Regions from separate parts of the Lysinibacillus sp. NPDC093216 genome, predicted to be linked through region 3. Evidence: riboswitches for the same ligand, from Rfam matches in the RefSeq annotation. Region 3 holds a riboswitch; each other region holds the start of a gene.

Region 1 (5,178 bases), on a different contig from region 3:
CGACCATCTTTCCTAACATGGGGCCTTAGCTCAGCTGGGAGAGCGCCTGCCTTGCACGCAGGAGGTCAGCGGTTCGATCCCGCTAGGCTCCACCATTTATATATTTCGGAGGTATACCCAAGTCTGGCTGAAGGGATCGGTCTTGAAAACCGACAGGCGGGTAACACCGCGCGGGGGTTCGAATCCCTCTACCTCCTCCATATTTTTTCGGGTCAGTAGCTCAGTTGGTAGAGCATTAGATTGAAGCTCTAAGTGTCGGCGGTTCGATTCCGTCCTGACCCACCATCTGCGGGTGTAGTTTAATGGTAAAACCTCAGCCTTCCAAGCTGATGTCGTGAGTTCGATTCTCATCACCCGCTCCAAAATAATGGGCCTATAGCTCAGCTGGTTAGAGCGCACGCCTGATAAGCGTGAGGTCGATGGTTCGAGTCCATTTAGGCCCACCATTATTCCGAAGTAGCTCAGTTGGTAGTAGCACCTGACTGTTAATCAGGTTGTCGCAGGTTCGAGTCCTGCCTTCGGAGCCACGGCCCGTTGGTCAAGTGGTTAAGACACCGCCCTTTCACGGCGGTAACACGGGTTCGAATCCCGTACGGGTCATCAAGCATGTTGCACATTAGTGCGACATGCTTTTTTTTTGTATCTTTTGAAAACCCCTTGCTATGCGAGGGGTTCTAAAGAGCTTCTAGCTATGGACGAGAAAAAAACCCAGCCGTACAATGAAATCAGGTCTGGTCAACCGTGACTTCGTACGAAAGGGGATCAGCGTAAAAAAGGGGCAAATCCATGCTCAACAGTTATTCCCTCTGTAATTTCCCCTAATTTTAATAATGTCTACTCAAAATGGGCATCATAATCCATAAATAACTTTAGTTTTAGAAAAATAAAAGAGAGATGCTATAAAATATTGAACAAAGTATTTCATATATAAAATATGTATGTTTTCTGGCAGATTTTATCGTGGTGATTATAGTTCCATTCCTCTAATATGAGGGGAGATGGAGGAATTCAATATGAATTTACATGAAGTACAGCGGTTTTTAGAACTTTATCAAGTAGAACAAAATGAATCAAAAACATGGCTAGACAATAAATTACAGCAAATTAAAATAGCAGGCGAATATATACCGACAACGGAAGAATTAATCTTTGGTGCGCGAGTAGCATGGCGCAATAGTAATAAGTGTATTGGTCGATTGTTTTGGCAATCGCTGCATGTTGTTGATGCCCGTGATATTTCAAAAGAAGAGGATATTTTCAACGCATTGCTTGAACATATTCAATATGCAACAAATGATGGAAAAATTCGTCCAACAATAACGATTTTTGCACCGGGGCGTGTACGTATATGGAATCATCAGCTAATCCGTTATGCTGGCTATGAAACGGAATCTGGAATCGTTGGTGATCTGCATTCTGTTGAGTTTACAAAAGTATGTGAGTCACTCGGCTGGCAAGGTAAGAGAACAGCATTTGACGTGCTTCCACTCGTTGTACAGGTGGATGGAAGGGAACCACAAGTGGTTACTATCCCTGACGAATATGTACTAGAGGTACCTATTCGTCATCCGGAATCTGCTCAAGTAGAGAAGCTAGGATTAAAATGGTATGCAGTGCCGATTATTTCAAGCATGCGCTTTCAAATGGCAGGTATTGATTTTGAGGCGGCCCCATTCAATGGTTGGTATATGGGTACAGAAATTGGAGCACGTAATTTAGCAGATCATGAGCGTTACAATATGTTGCCTGCTATAGCAGAAATTTTCAATCTTGATACAACTAAACAGGCTTCTCTATGGCGTGATCGCGCATTAGTTGAGCTGAATATTGCCGTTCTGCATTCCTTTAAAGAAGACGGTGTCAGCATAGTAGATCATCATACAGCTGCACAGCAATTTAAATTGTTTGAGGAAACAGAAGCAGCAGCGGATCGAAAGGTTACTGGCAATTGGACGTGGTTGATTCCACCTCTCTCACCAGCTACGACTCATATTTTCCATAAACCTTATGTTAATGTTTACAATACACCAAATTACTTTTATCAGAAACCACCTTATTAGTAGAGAAAGGCAGCACACTTTAAGATTGTGCAAATACAAAGCGACCCATGATCAATTATGCCGAGGCATAATTTAATCATGAGCCGCCCTTTTTAATTCACATATTCATTTTTAGAAGCCCTAAATGAACATATAAAGAGAATAAATGTTACGACAACAAATAACCAGCCGGTGATATTCCAACCACCGAATAAATCATGTAAATAACCAAATAAGATTGGACCGATTGCGGCTAATAAATATCCTAGTGATTGCGCAAATCCTGATAAATCAGCTGCCTCAAAAGCTGTACGGGTACGTAGTGTAAAGAACATCATCGCTAATGCGAATGAAGCGCCTCCGGCTAAGCCTAGTAGCACCATCCACAGTACAGCGAGGGTCGTCCATTCCATGACTACTCCGATAAAGCCAACTAAGTAAAATACTGTAAACATTAATACGAGAGGACGTTGAGATGTCATTTTACTAGCGATAATAGGAACAGCTAAAGCCATTGGAACTTGTGAAAATTGCATGATGGAAAACATCCAGCCTGCGCGATCTGCAGCTAATCCTTGTGATATATATATTTCAGGAATCCAAGCGGCGGTTGTGTAGAATAATAATGACTGAAATCCCATAGCCCCTGCTACTGCCCAAGTAACAGGTGATTTCCATAATGGTGTACGTTCTTTCGTAGTCTTATTAGTCGGTTCAGGCTTATTAAATTTCAACTGTGGAATCCAAATTACAATAGTTAACACCACAAGAACAAGTGAAATGGCCAGTGCACCTTGCCAACCAAGTGATGAATTGGCAACAGGATAGCTAATGCCAGCACCGAGTCCAGCCGTCAAATTCATCGACATTGTGAAAAATGCCATAAGTAAACCTACGTGAAAGGGAAATTTCAATTTAAGTAATCCTGGAATTAGTACATTACCAAATGAAATGGCTATACCAATTAGCATCGTACCAAATACGAGTAAACTAGTTGTGCCAAGGGAGCGTAGTACAATCCCTCCCCCTAAAAGAATAGTTGATAAAAATAATGTTAATTCTAGTCCAAATTTACGTGCGACAATTGGAGCGAATGGTGAAATGATTGCAAATGCTAGCAATGGGATCGTTGTTAGAAAGCCTGCTAGTATATTGGATATGCCGAGGTCTTCACGGATAAAGGAAATGATAGGTCCAACAACTGTTAGCGGCATCCGTAATGTCGAGGCAATACAAATTATTCCGATAACGAGCAATAAGGTTGTACCTTTCCAGTTAATTTTCCTGCTAGGATAAGTATCGGTATGTTCATGAGTAGTCAGATAAATCCCCCCTTGTTAGAACAAACTTGATTGAATCACTATACCACTTTATCACAATAATAAAAATAGTGGAAAATTCACAAAATATAGAATATTAATCGAGTTATTGAAATGCCATAGGTCGTATGTTAAACTAATACCCATCATAAATTTAATATTTAATGCCTCATGTTTGTAGTGAGGTAGAGGTCGCGGTATTTAAGAGTATGTTAATGGAAATGACAAGCATTAGAGAAATTAGCTGAAAGGAAATACTGCCGAAGTGTGAGGGGACTTGAAAACCTCATGCTGGGGCTGTCTCCGAAAGGAACAGAACTGTCACGTTTGAACAACGTGTTGAGCTATCATTTTGAAGGAACAGAGGATTTACTTAGCCATCACAGCAACGTTCATGTGATGGCATTTTTTTCGCCTCTTAAAAAAGGAAGGAAGCTATATCGTGAGTGAAATAAAAGTCAATCAGCTCGGTCATAAAGCACCGAAGCTGAAAAAAGAATTAAAAAGCCGTCATATTACAATGATTTCATTAGGCGGTACAATCGGTACTGGATTGTTTTTAGCTAGTGGAGGTGCCATTGCGCAAGCAGGCCCTGGCGGTGCACTACTCGCCTATGCATTAATCGGTATCATGGTGTATTTTTTAATGACGAGCTTAGGGGAAATGGCAGCTTATATGCCATCATCGGGCTCATTTAGTACGTATGCTACAAAATTTGTAGACCCAGCTCTAGGCTTTGCGCTTGGCTGGAACTACTGGTACAACTGGGCAATTACAATTGCGGCAGAAATTTCTGCTGTCTCATTAATTATGAAATATTGGTTCCCAGATAGCTCATCAGCACTTTGGACTGTTTTATTTATTGCTGTCGTTTTAACGTTTAATCTATTATCTGTAAAAAGCTATGGTGAAAGTGAATATTGGTTTGCCATGATAAAGGTTGTAACTGTCATCATTTTTATTATTATCAGTTTCCTAATGATTTTTGGTATTTTAGGAGGAAACGCTCCGGTAGGCTTTACGAATTTCTTTATCAGTGATGGACCATTCCACGGTGGATTTCTTGCTACATTTGGTATTTTCTTAGCTGCTGGATTCTCGTTCCAAGGGACAGAGCTACTTGGAATAACAGCAGGTGAAACAGATGATCCTGGTAAAAATATTCCGAAAGCTGTTAAGTCTGTTTTCTGGAGAATTCTTTTATTCTATATTTTAGCGATCGGTGCAATTGGGCTGCTGATTCCATTTACAGACTCACGTTTGCTATCTGAAGATATCGCTGTTTCACCATTTACACTGGTGTTCGACCGTTTAGGAATTGCCTTTGCTGCTTCATTGATGAATGCTATCATTTTAACGGCAATGCTGTCAGCAGGGAATTCAGGGCTGTACGCATCTTCTCGTATGCTTTGGCAATTGGCAGTAGATGGACATGCACCGAAATTTTTCGCTAAACTAAGCCGTCGAGGTATTCCGATTTACGCATTACTGGCGACTTTAGCTGTAGGCTCCCTAGCATTTTTAGCTTCATTCTTTGGTGATGGTGTAGTCTATATGTGGCTTCTAAATGCCTCTGGGATGTCTGGCTTCATTGCTTGGCTAGGAATTGCATTTAGCCATTACCGTTTCCGTCGAGCATTCGAGGTACAGGGCTTAGATCCGAAATTGTTACCGTATAAAGCAAGGCTATTCCCATTCGGCCCGCTATTTGCCTTTACGGTTTGTATGATTGTTGTTATTGGACAAAACTACAATGCCTTTATGGGTAATACAATAGACTGGTATGGAGTCCTTGTCTCCTATATCGGTATTCCACTGT
Region 2 (5,178 bases), on a different contig from region 3:
CTGCTTATTTTATAATATTTTTGAACTTTTGTGGAGAAAAAAACCATAGAAGATCATATTTTCTCCATAACTATCGTTTTTTAACCATATCCATAATAAAAATTTTTACTTCGAGGTGTTACTATGAGCTTTGGTAGTGTACCGCAATGGTTTTTTATCCTAGCCGTTGCATTTGCAATTTGCTTTATTTTATACGCAGAATGGAATTCTAGAAAATAAGTGAGCCCATTAATTTGGACTCACTTTTTTTTGTTATTGTAATCGAACGTTATTTTAATGTTCGTTTTAAAAACTCTTTTGTCCGTTCATTCTGAGGATTTACTAATACCTGTGATGGTGGTCCTTCCTCTACAATTACACCTTTATCCATAAATACGACGCGATCCGCTACTTCTTTGGCAAATTCCATTTCATGTGTAACAATTAACATCGTATTCCCAGCATCCGCTAGCTGGCGCATTACCTTCAACACTTCACCGACCATCTCTGGATCCAGTGCTGACGTCGGTTCATCAAACAGCATTACATCTGGGCTCATTGACAATGCTCGTGCAATCGCTACACGCTGTTTTTGACCGCCAGATAGTTGTCGTGGCTTGGCATTGACGTATTTATCCATACCAACAATCTGCAAATATTTTAAAGCAACTTCGTCGGCTTCTGCCTTTGAACGCTTTAATACTTTCATTTGACCAACTGTACAGTTTTTTAGCACATTATGATTGTTGAATAAGTTAAATTGCTGGAATACCATACCTAAATGTGTACGGTATTCTTGGATATTATGCTTTTCATCTAAAATGTTTTCACCTTTGTAAATAATTTGACCACCACTTGGTGTTTCCAGTAAATTAATGCAGCGTAGTAATGTTGATTTACCTGATCCAGAAGAACCGATTAAGCAGACAACCTCACCTTTTTCTACTTGGAAATTTACATCCTTTAACACTTGGTTACGACCAAATGATTTACTTAAATGCTCTATTTTAATAACTGTCACTTGTTCGTCCCCCTATACTGCTTCTTTCTGTTCTTTTTGGTAGGCATCTGGTCCGTCCAGTCGTTTTTCAATATACAGTAAGATTCTCGATGCTGTGAATGTCATGATGAAATAAAGGACACAAGCTATAAAGAAGGATTCAAAATAGCGGAAGTTATTACCCGCGATCGATTTTGTTTGGAAGAACAATTCCGTAACCCCGATAACGTTTAATACTGCTGTATCTTTAATATTCATAATTAATTGGTTACCTGTTGCAGGCAATATATTTCGCGCAACTTGTGGTAATACAACATGTAGCATAATTTGAAAATGGTTCATACCAATTGCAGATGCGGCCTCGTACTGCCCTTTATCAATGGATACAATACCACCGCGAACAATTTCAGCCATATAAGCACCTGTGTTTAATGAAACAACTAAAATACCTGCCGTAATAAAGTGCATATCAATGCCAAATGCAATATCTAATCCGAAAAATACAACCATTGCTTGTACAATCATTGGTGTACCACGGAAAAATTCGACATAGCATGTTAGTATAAAATTAATGAGCTTTAAGCTATAGAACTTTACACCTTTTTTACGAACCTTAATGGTATGCATAATTCCGATGAAAAATCCGATAAGTGCACCAATAATTGTACTACTAATAGAAATAAGTAATGTATAATACGCACCTCGTAAAAACATTTGCCAGTTGTTCTCAACAATAGAAATAATCCAATCAAAACTCATGATGTTCCTCCTAACAACGTCGTGTTGCTTGTTCGTTACAGTATCCTGTTTTGGCTGGAGCCTTTGTTTCTTTTATTTTATGAAACTTTTAGCTCAGACATTATTATTATTTAGAAAGATTATAAATTGTAATGAGATGGCACGGACTAGCAGATAGCCCGTGCCATCATGTTATTGTGCTGCTGGTTGTTGGTGAATGGCTTCTTCCATAATTTTTTGGCGATCATCTTCAGAAATACCTTTTAAGATTTCATTGATTTTTTCAAGATTTGCATCGCCTTTACGTAAACCAACTGCAATGGATGTATTTGAAATATCTGTATCGAAGCCTTTTTCAAACTTCACATACGCGAACTTATCATTTGCAGCAGCAGCGGAAATACCTTCTGGACGTTCAGCTACATAGCCGTCAATTTTTCCAGCTTCTAATGCAACGCGCATTGCTGGGAAGTTATCCATTGCAGTTTGTTTTTTTACATCTTTGATTTGATCGATGACATTGTAGTTAGATGTATTTAATTGTGATGTGATTTTAGCACCAGAGAAATCTTGGATAGAAGTTGCTTTTTCATATTTGCTGCCTTTTTTAATGACCATAACAAAATCAGATGTATAGTAGTTTTCAGTGAAGTCAACTGTTTGCTTACGCTCTTTTGTAGGTGACATACCAGCAATGATTGCATCGATTTTATTGGATTGTAGTGCTGGTACTAAGCCATCCCATTCCAATTTTACGATAACCAATTCTTTTCCTAAGCCCTCAGCGATCTTTTTCGCCATTTGTACATCATAACCACCTGCATATTCTGCATTATCCGCAATTTTTACTGCGCCATTTGAATCACCCTGCTGTGTCCAGTTAAACGGAGCATAACCTGCTTCCATCCCAATACGGAATTGGCCGCCGCCTTCTTCCGTACTCGTCTTGTTACCGTCATTACTAGATGACGTCGTATCCTTTTTGTCACCAGCACCACAAGCTGCTAGCAAAATTGCAGTCATGACGGTCAACATTAATACCAACGATTTTCTTTTCATGTAACATTCCCCTTTTCTATAAAAAAATAAGACAACTGTACCAAAAAAGACCTAAGTACTGAACTTAGGTCTTACTTTTTTAACAGTTGCCCAAATCCTCACTATAATTCCATCATTCCGAGATAGCACAACCTAGTAAATCTGGAAAATAATTTACTAGGACAGTCCTGCACTTATTCACTGCAGACCCAGCATAAAAGTACGAGCTCCTTTTATACTTCGGCGATAGTTCCTTCTCCATTGCGTCTTCGCTTGCTTATACTCAACAATGAACTAATAAATACCGCGCCTCTACCTCACAATAGGATAAATGTGAGGTTTGTATATTTAATTGATATTAAGATACTACTATAAAGCTAATGTGTTCGTCAAGATAATTTTATTACTTTTCTGACTAATTACAATATTAGGGTTTTTTATCCTTTTTATGCCTTATATACACTTTTGCAAAGTTGAAAATGATTAAGACTGCCGCTTTGCCGAAAGAATCCGTAAAGTCGCCTATGCTTCTTTATACGAACTTTACCCAATTTATATACTTGGATGCAGTTATAATAATGTAAATGAAAAGCCGATTCTTTAGAAAATCCGTATCGCTACGAATACTTTTTCCGTCACTTTAGCTCTTCTATCCGTCGATTCGTTTTCTTTCCGTCGATTCAGCTTTTCTATCCGTCGCTACGAGTACTTTATCCGTCACTTTAGCTCTTCTATCCATCGATTCGTTTTCTTACCGTCGCTCTGGCTTTTCTTTCCGTCGATTCAGCTTTTCTTTCCGTCGCTATGAATGCTTTATCCGTCACTTTAGCTCTTCTATCCATCGCTTCGTTTTCTTTCCGTCGCTCTGGCTTTTCTTTCCGTCACCTTGGTTCTTCTATCCGTCGCTATGAATACTTTTTCCGTCACTTTAGCTCTTCTATCCATCGCTTCGTTCTCTTTCCGTCGCTTTGGCTTTTCTATCCGTCGATTCAGCTCTTCTATCCGTCGCTATGAATACTTTATCTGTCATTTTGGCTCTTCTTTCAGTCGCTTGGTTTTCTTTCCGTCGCTCTGGCTCATCTTTCCGTCGATTCTGCACTTCTATCCGTCGCTACGAATACTTTTTCCGTCACTTTAGCTCTTCTATCCATCGCTTCGTTCTCTTTCCGTCGCTTTCTTAAGAGTTGCTCCATAAAAAGAAAAAAACCCTGCAAAACAATGTTTGCAAGGTTTTAATAAACTCAGGAATTAAGAATTTAATAATAAATCTTCTGGGTTTTCAAGTAGTTCTTTAACAGTTTTAAGGAAGCCTACAGAATCTTTACCATCGATAATACGGTGGTCATAAGAAAGAGCTAAGTACATCATTGGGCGAATTTCTACTTCACCATTCACTTCAACTGGACGTTTTTTGATAGTATGCATACCAAGAATACCAGCTTGTGTACCATTCATGATAGGTGTAGACATTAATGAACCGAATACACCACCATTTGTAATTGTGAATGAGCCACCTTGAAGATCAGATAAACCTAATTTTTTGTCGCGTGCTTTTTTAGCTAGGTCTGCAATTGAATCTTCAATTTCAGCAAAGTTTTTGCGGTCAGCGTCACGTACAACCGGTACTACTAAACCTTCTTCTGTTGATACAGCTACACCGATATCAAAGAAGTTGTTTAAGTGAATTTCATCACCATTGATTTGTGCGTTCACATATGGGTATTTTTTAAGCGCTGCAACTACAGCTTTTGTGAAGAATGACATGAAACCAAGTTTAGAGCCAGTTGACTCGAAGAATTGGTCTTTTTTACGAGAGCGTAAAGCCATAACGTTTGTCATATCTACTTCGTTGAATGTAGTTAACATTGCTGTAGATTGTTTTACTTCAAGTAAGCGTTTTGCAATTGTTTGGCGACGACGGCTCATTTTTTCAATTGTTACACGTGAATCATCTACAGCTACAACTGCTTTAGGTGCTGCTGCTACTGGAGCTGCTACTGGAGCTGCTACTGGAGCTGTACCATGAGCTGCCACGTCTTGTACACGTACACGGCCTTGTGGATCTACTGGAGATACAGCAGCAAGGTCAATACCTTTTTCACGAGCAAGTTTACGAGCTGCTGGAGATGCGATTACACGCTCACCAGTAGTTTCTTCTACAACTGGAGCTGCTGCAACTGGAGCAGGTGCCGCTTGTGGTGGTGCTGCTGCAACTGGTGCCGCTGGAGCAGGTGCTGCACCTTCGCCAGCTTCTACTACTGCGATTACTTGACCAACAAGTACAGTATCGCCTTCTTCAGCTAAAATTTGAGTTAAAACTCCCGCTTCTTCAGAAATGATTTCAGCGTTTACTTTGTCTGTTTCAAGTTCAACGATGAATTCACCTTTTTCAACGCGATCGCCCACTTTTTTTACCCATTGTG
Region 3 (5,178 bases):
GCTGTTTTATTTCTTGAATGTTTGCATTAACATTTTGCTCAACCGCAAGCACCTCCTCTGTATTTGACGACATTTCTTCACTCATTGCTGAAATATCCCCTACACTCGTAGAGACATTTTGAACCTTTAAAGCCGTTTGAAAATTAATTAACTCCATATGCGCTAGTACAAAGTCTAAAATCGCATTTTTCACATCAATACTTTCCTGCTCAAGTTCCAATTCCAAAATTCGCTTTTTTAATATTTGTATTTCTAAATCGTTGTGCTTCTCAACGCTTTCATCCATTGACTTTTGAAATAAACCAAATAACCCCATACAAACTTCCACCTTCCCTTTGGTAAAACATGTCATATTTTATTATATAACAATAGAATTAGATAAAGTATTAAATTGATGTGAACAAAAAAGGATGTGCCTTTTACTGACACATCCTCTTCAACATTATATGAAAAGCGCTTGTTCTAAAATCAATTATGCCCTTCTTTCCGTCGCTTTGGCTGTTCTATCCACGATTTTGGTGGCTCTATCCATGAATTTGAGTGCTCTATCCACGACTTTGGTGGTTCTATCTACGACTTTGGGTGCTCTATCCACGATTTTGGTGGCTCTATCCACGAATTTGACTTTGGGTGCTCTATCCATCTTTGACTCTTTTAAATTGCGTCCGAAGGCATTAGGCCAACAAATGTTTTTTGCGCGAAAGCGTAGCGTCAGCGGCACGAAGTTGATCACTCAGTTGTCGCTACACTTTCTGTACAAAAGACATTTCCTGAAATAAATTAAATTCATCATGTAATGCATTTGCTGCACGAATCATTTCGTCCTGAGGTACAACGACAGACACTTTTATTTCAGAAGTACTTACCATTTTTACAGGGATATCTTCACGGCGTAGACGATCAAACATTCGGGCAGCCACCCCTGGATTAGATGCCATACCAGATCCAATAATGGAAACTTTCGCTAAACCAATTTCAAAATCAGCAAAACTAAATCCTAGTGATACTTTACTATCTTCTAGTACACGTAATGCTTCAGCGAACTCCTCTTTTAAAATGGTAAATGATACAGTCGGCTTTAAGCCATCAATTATTGCTTGTACGATTATATCGACGTTTATACGATTTTCCGCAAGTATTGTGAACATATCTGCTAACGAAGCATTAGAATAAGCATCATAACCAATCGTTAAGCGAATAACGTCTGACTCATAGGCAACACCTCGTACAATTAAATTTTTTTCCATTTCAACTTCCTCCTTCAATAAAGTACCTACTGTATCTATTTCGCTCGACCTAATGATAACCGGGATTTGAAACTTCTTTGCTAACTCTACAGCTCGCGGGTGTAAAATTTGTGACCCTAAGTTTGATAGCTCTAGCATCTCATCATAGGAAATTTCTTTTAGCTTTTGTGCCCCAGCAACATGACTTGGATCAGCTGTATAGACTCCATCCACATTCGTGTAAATATCTACCCGCTTCGCCTTCAATTTTGCTGCAATGGCTATAGCCGTCGTTTCCGCCCCACCTTTACCTAACGTCGTAATATTCCGTAAATTATCGATACCCTGTTCCCCAGCAACGACTACGATTTTCCCCTGTACAAAATGCTCTTCTATTCGTCTAGCATCCATCCCATCAATACGGGCATTGCTATACATAGCATCAGTTTCAATGCCTGCCTGCCAGCCCGTTAATGACACAGCATCATATCCTTCCTCCTGTAAAGCAATTGCCACTAATGTACTAGTAAGTTGTGAGCTTGTTGAAAGTAATGCGTCTAGTTCACGCTTAGATGCATTGTCTGATAAATCACGAACCATCTTTGTTAATTCTTTAGATATACTCCTCATAGCTGTAGTGACAACGACAACATCAAAACCTCTTTCCTTTTCTGCAATCGCCTTTTGCGCAACATTTTGAATGTGCTCTGTTGATGCTAATGCAGCACCACCAAATTTCATCACAACTCTCGCCATCTTTATCATTCTCCTTCGTATTCAATCATTTTACTGATTATAAAGTAGCTATGCTTTTGCAGCTTTTCACAAAATAACACCACAAAAGCAAATAGCACCCCTTCACCTCTTAGGTAAAAGTAACAGACTTGAAAAAATGTTGTTTCGGAAAACTAAAAAGGCAGCTCCTCACATAACGTGAAAGCTGCCTATAACATGTACAATAAAGTAACTTGCGCATGTGTGATAGCTCTCCGAAACGTTTAGAATCGACAGTCTTACATCTCTTAAATGTAAAACCAGCACAGCATCGGAAACAACGATGCTCCACTTCGGCAAGTTCCCCTTTCATACATTTTCACTGGACTTGTTCGTCCTCGCATGTACTACTCTTGAACCTTGCACCTCTATCATCACTAAATAGTGATCGTATTTAATTGAACCTTAGTGAAGAAATTTCCAATTCAATAAGTAGAAACTACTAAAAAAACTAAGGCGCCGTATATAACATCGCTTTATTGAAGAGCAATGTTATATACAACCTTAGCATACGTCTAATCCTTTGACAATGTGTCTTGTCGAAAATCAATTTCGCCTTGGCGTAATTGCCGCTGACGCTTCGCTTTCGCGCAGAAGACATTTGCCGCTGACGCTTCGCTTTCGCACAGATAAACAATGCGTCCGAAGGCTTTATTTTCATTCAGTAGGTGTTTGTACACCCACTGAAAAGGAATTCCATCTGCATTCATCTCACTACCTTTAGAGGTGAGAGTCTTCTGCTGAATGAAAATAAGCATGAATATTGCTAGCAAGATTAGCAGGCATCCCTGCTTCTTGTAATGCCTGCATACTTGCCTCACGAATTTTTTTGACAGAACCAAAATGCTTGAGTAATTGTTGTTTTCGCTTTGGACCAATTCCCTCTATATTATCGAGGACAGATTGTATAGCGTGTTTCTCATGCTGCTGTCGTAAGAAGGTTATAGCAAAGCGGTGTACTTCATCCTGAATTCGTTGTAATAAGTAGAATCCATCACTTGTACGTTTTAACGCAATAACTTCTGGTGGATCACCAAATAGAAGCTGTGAAGTATTATGCTTTTCATCTTTTGCTAATCCGGCAATTGGAATGACAAGGCCGAGCTCATCCTCTAATACTTCACGCGCGACTTCCATTTGTCCCTTCCCACCATCTATTAGTACTAAATCCGGTAAAGGTAGACCATCTTTTAATACACGTGTGTATCGACGACGTATTACTTCCTGCATTGCCCCGTAATCATCGTGCTTGGCGGCGGTACGTGTTTTGTATTTTCGATACTCCTTCTTCGCAGGTTTTCCATCGATAAATACAACCATTGCAGATACAGCATCTGTCCCATGCATATGACTATTATCGAAGGCTTCAATCCGTAACGGCGTAGAAATGCCCATCGCTTCACCGAGCGCCTCACATGCTCCTATTGTGCGCTCTTCCTGACGTTCAATAAGCTGGAACTTCGCTGCTACAGCAATTTCAGCATTTTTCGTCGCTAATTCAACTAGCTCTTTTTTTTGCCCACGTTTTGGTGTCAGTACCTTAACTTCTAGTAATTCCGTTAAAATATCTGCATCAATAGATTGTGGGATAAAAATCTCCTTAGGTTTAATGTGCTCTAGCTTCTCGTAAAATCGTCCAACAAACGTTAAAAATTCCTCTTCTGCCTCTTGATAAACCGGGAAAATCGAGACATCTCGCTCTATAAGCTTTCCTTGACGAACAAAGAAAACTTGAACACACATCCAACCCTTCTCGACGGCATAGCCAAATACATCACGATTCGTTGTATCACTTGATACGATTTTTTGCTTTTGCATGACTGTATCGATATGTGCAATTTGATCGCGAAATTCCTTTGCACGCTCAAACTCTAAATTTTCTGCGGCCGCTAGCATTTTTACTTCTAGCTCCTTTTTGACTTCCTCAACTCCACCATTTAAAAATTTTGTCATATCCTCAATCATATCGTGGTAAGTTTCAGCTTCAATATCCTTCACGCAAGGGGCTAGACATTGCCCCATGTGATAATACAAGCAAACCTTGGTAGGGAGTTGTACACATTTTCGCAGAGGATACAAACGATCTAGCAGCTTTTTTGTCTCACTTGCTGCATACGCATTCGGATATGGCCCAAAATATTTCGCCTTATCCTTTTTCACTTTTCGTGTTGTAATAAGACGTGGATGTTTCTCATTTGTAATTTTTAAATACGGATACGTTTTATCATCCGTTAGCATAATATTGTACTTCGGATCATGTAGTTTTATAAGATTAAGCTCTAAAATTAAAGCTTCAATATTGGAAGATGTCACAATGTACTCAAAGTCTTCTATTTCGCTTACAAGTCTCTGTGTTTTCCCTTCATGCGTACCAGTAAAATACGAGCGTACTCGATTTTTCAGCACTTTTGCCTTCCCGACATAAATAATAGTTCCTTGTCGATCTTTCATCAAATAGCAGCCAGGCTGATCTGGTAAAATTTCAAGCTTTCGTTTAATTAAATCATTCATCGCCTACCTGCCCCCTTTTTCTAAAAAAGCAAATAAAGATTTGTCTATTCTCAAATATAACGTTCGCTTTTCCTCTATATTATATAACGAAAAAAAGCCAAGCACATCATATTGATGGCTTGACTCTTTTTTTCTTACAAATTAAGCATGTTTTGCGATAAATGCTTCTAACGCTTCTTTTGGTTGGAAACCAACAGTTTTATCTACTAATTCACCGTCTTTGAATAAAAGTAATGATGGGATAGACATAATTTGGTATTGCGCTGCAGTACCTTGGTTGTTATCTACATCTACTTTTACAATTTTAGCCGCACTACCTGCAGCATCCATTTCTTCAAGAACTGGTCCAATCATTTTACATGGTCCGCACCAAGCAGCCCAAAAGTCTACTAGTACTAAACCTTCTTTAATATCGTCTTGGAAAGTTGCATCTGTTGCATGTACAATTGCCATTTGAAATCCTCCTTAAACTTACTATGTTTGTAGTATAGCATGGATAAATTCTCTTGAGCGAACAATCTGCCTAGTATGCAAAAATTATGAAAAATAAGGTCGAAAAAGGCATTAAGTTGATTTGTTATTTAGCCTCATTTTCTTGAAAACGACCTTTAAAGACATAAGTTAGCGTAATAAAGAGATAAATAGCTAATGTAATACCTGTTACGAT

The links. Region 3 has a riboswitch for lysine ahead of ACQKOG_RS07375 (aspartate kinase). Riboswitches for the same ligand answer to the same signal wherever they lie in the genome.
Positions count from the first base shown of each region.
Region 1: it holds a riboswitch for lysine, as region 3 does, so the genes downstream of both, ACQKOG_RS26925 (amino acid permease) here and ACQKOG_RS07375 (aspartate kinase) in region 3, are expected to answer to the same signal.
Region 2: it holds a riboswitch for lysine, as region 3 does, so the genes downstream of both, ACQKOG_RS13440 (transporter substrate-binding domain-containing protein) here and ACQKOG_RS07375 (aspartate kinase) in region 3, are expected to answer to the same signal.

Region 1 is NZ_JBNNVB010000055.1:820-5,997, forward strand. It holds tRNA gene ACQKOG_RS26875 (tRNA-Pro) at 1-6, shown strand, start outside; tRNA gene ACQKOG_RS26880 (tRNA-Ala) at 20-95, shown strand; tRNA gene ACQKOG_RS26885 (tRNA-Ser) at 108-200, shown strand; tRNA gene ACQKOG_RS26890 (tRNA-Phe) at 210-285, shown strand; tRNA gene ACQKOG_RS26895 (tRNA-Gly) at 289-362, shown strand; tRNA gene ACQKOG_RS26900 (tRNA-Ile) at 370-446, shown strand; tRNA gene ACQKOG_RS26905 (tRNA-Asn) at 451-527, shown strand; tRNA gene ACQKOG_RS26910 (tRNA-Glu) at 529-600, shown strand; gene ACQKOG_RS26915 (nitric oxide synthase oxygenase) at 1,014-2,060, shown strand; gene ACQKOG_RS26920 (CynX/NimT family MFS transporter) at 2,153-3,361, opposite strand; lysine riboswitch at 3,537-3,713, shown strand; gene ACQKOG_RS26925 (amino acid permease) at 3,801-5,178, shown strand, end outside.
Region 2 is NZ_JBNNVB010000010.1:108,297-113,474, reverse strand. It holds gene ACQKOG_RS13450 (amino acid ABC transporter ATP-binding protein) at 269-1,000, opposite strand; gene ACQKOG_RS13445 (amino acid ABC transporter permease) at 1,013-1,738, opposite strand; gene ACQKOG_RS13440 (transporter substrate-binding domain-containing protein) at 1,910-2,776, opposite strand; lysine riboswitch at 2,892-3,078, opposite strand; gene ACQKOG_RS13435 (hypothetical protein) at 3,693-3,854, opposite strand; gene odhB (2-oxoglutarate dehydrogenase complex dihydrolipoyllysine-residue succinyltransferase) at 4,004-5,178, opposite strand, start outside.
Region 3 is NZ_JBNNVB010000004.1:245,330-250,507, forward strand. It holds gene ACQKOG_RS07370 (methyl-accepting chemotaxis protein) at 1-316, opposite strand, end outside; gene ACQKOG_RS07375 (aspartate kinase) at 744-1,982, opposite strand; lysine riboswitch at 2,201-2,379, opposite strand; gene ACQKOG_RS07380 (hypothetical protein) at 2,516-2,710, opposite strand; gene uvrC (excinuclease ABC subunit UvrC) at 2,721-4,511, opposite strand; gene trxA (thioredoxin) at 4,653-4,964, opposite strand; gene ACQKOG_RS07395 (amino acid permease) at 5,089-5,178, opposite strand, start outside.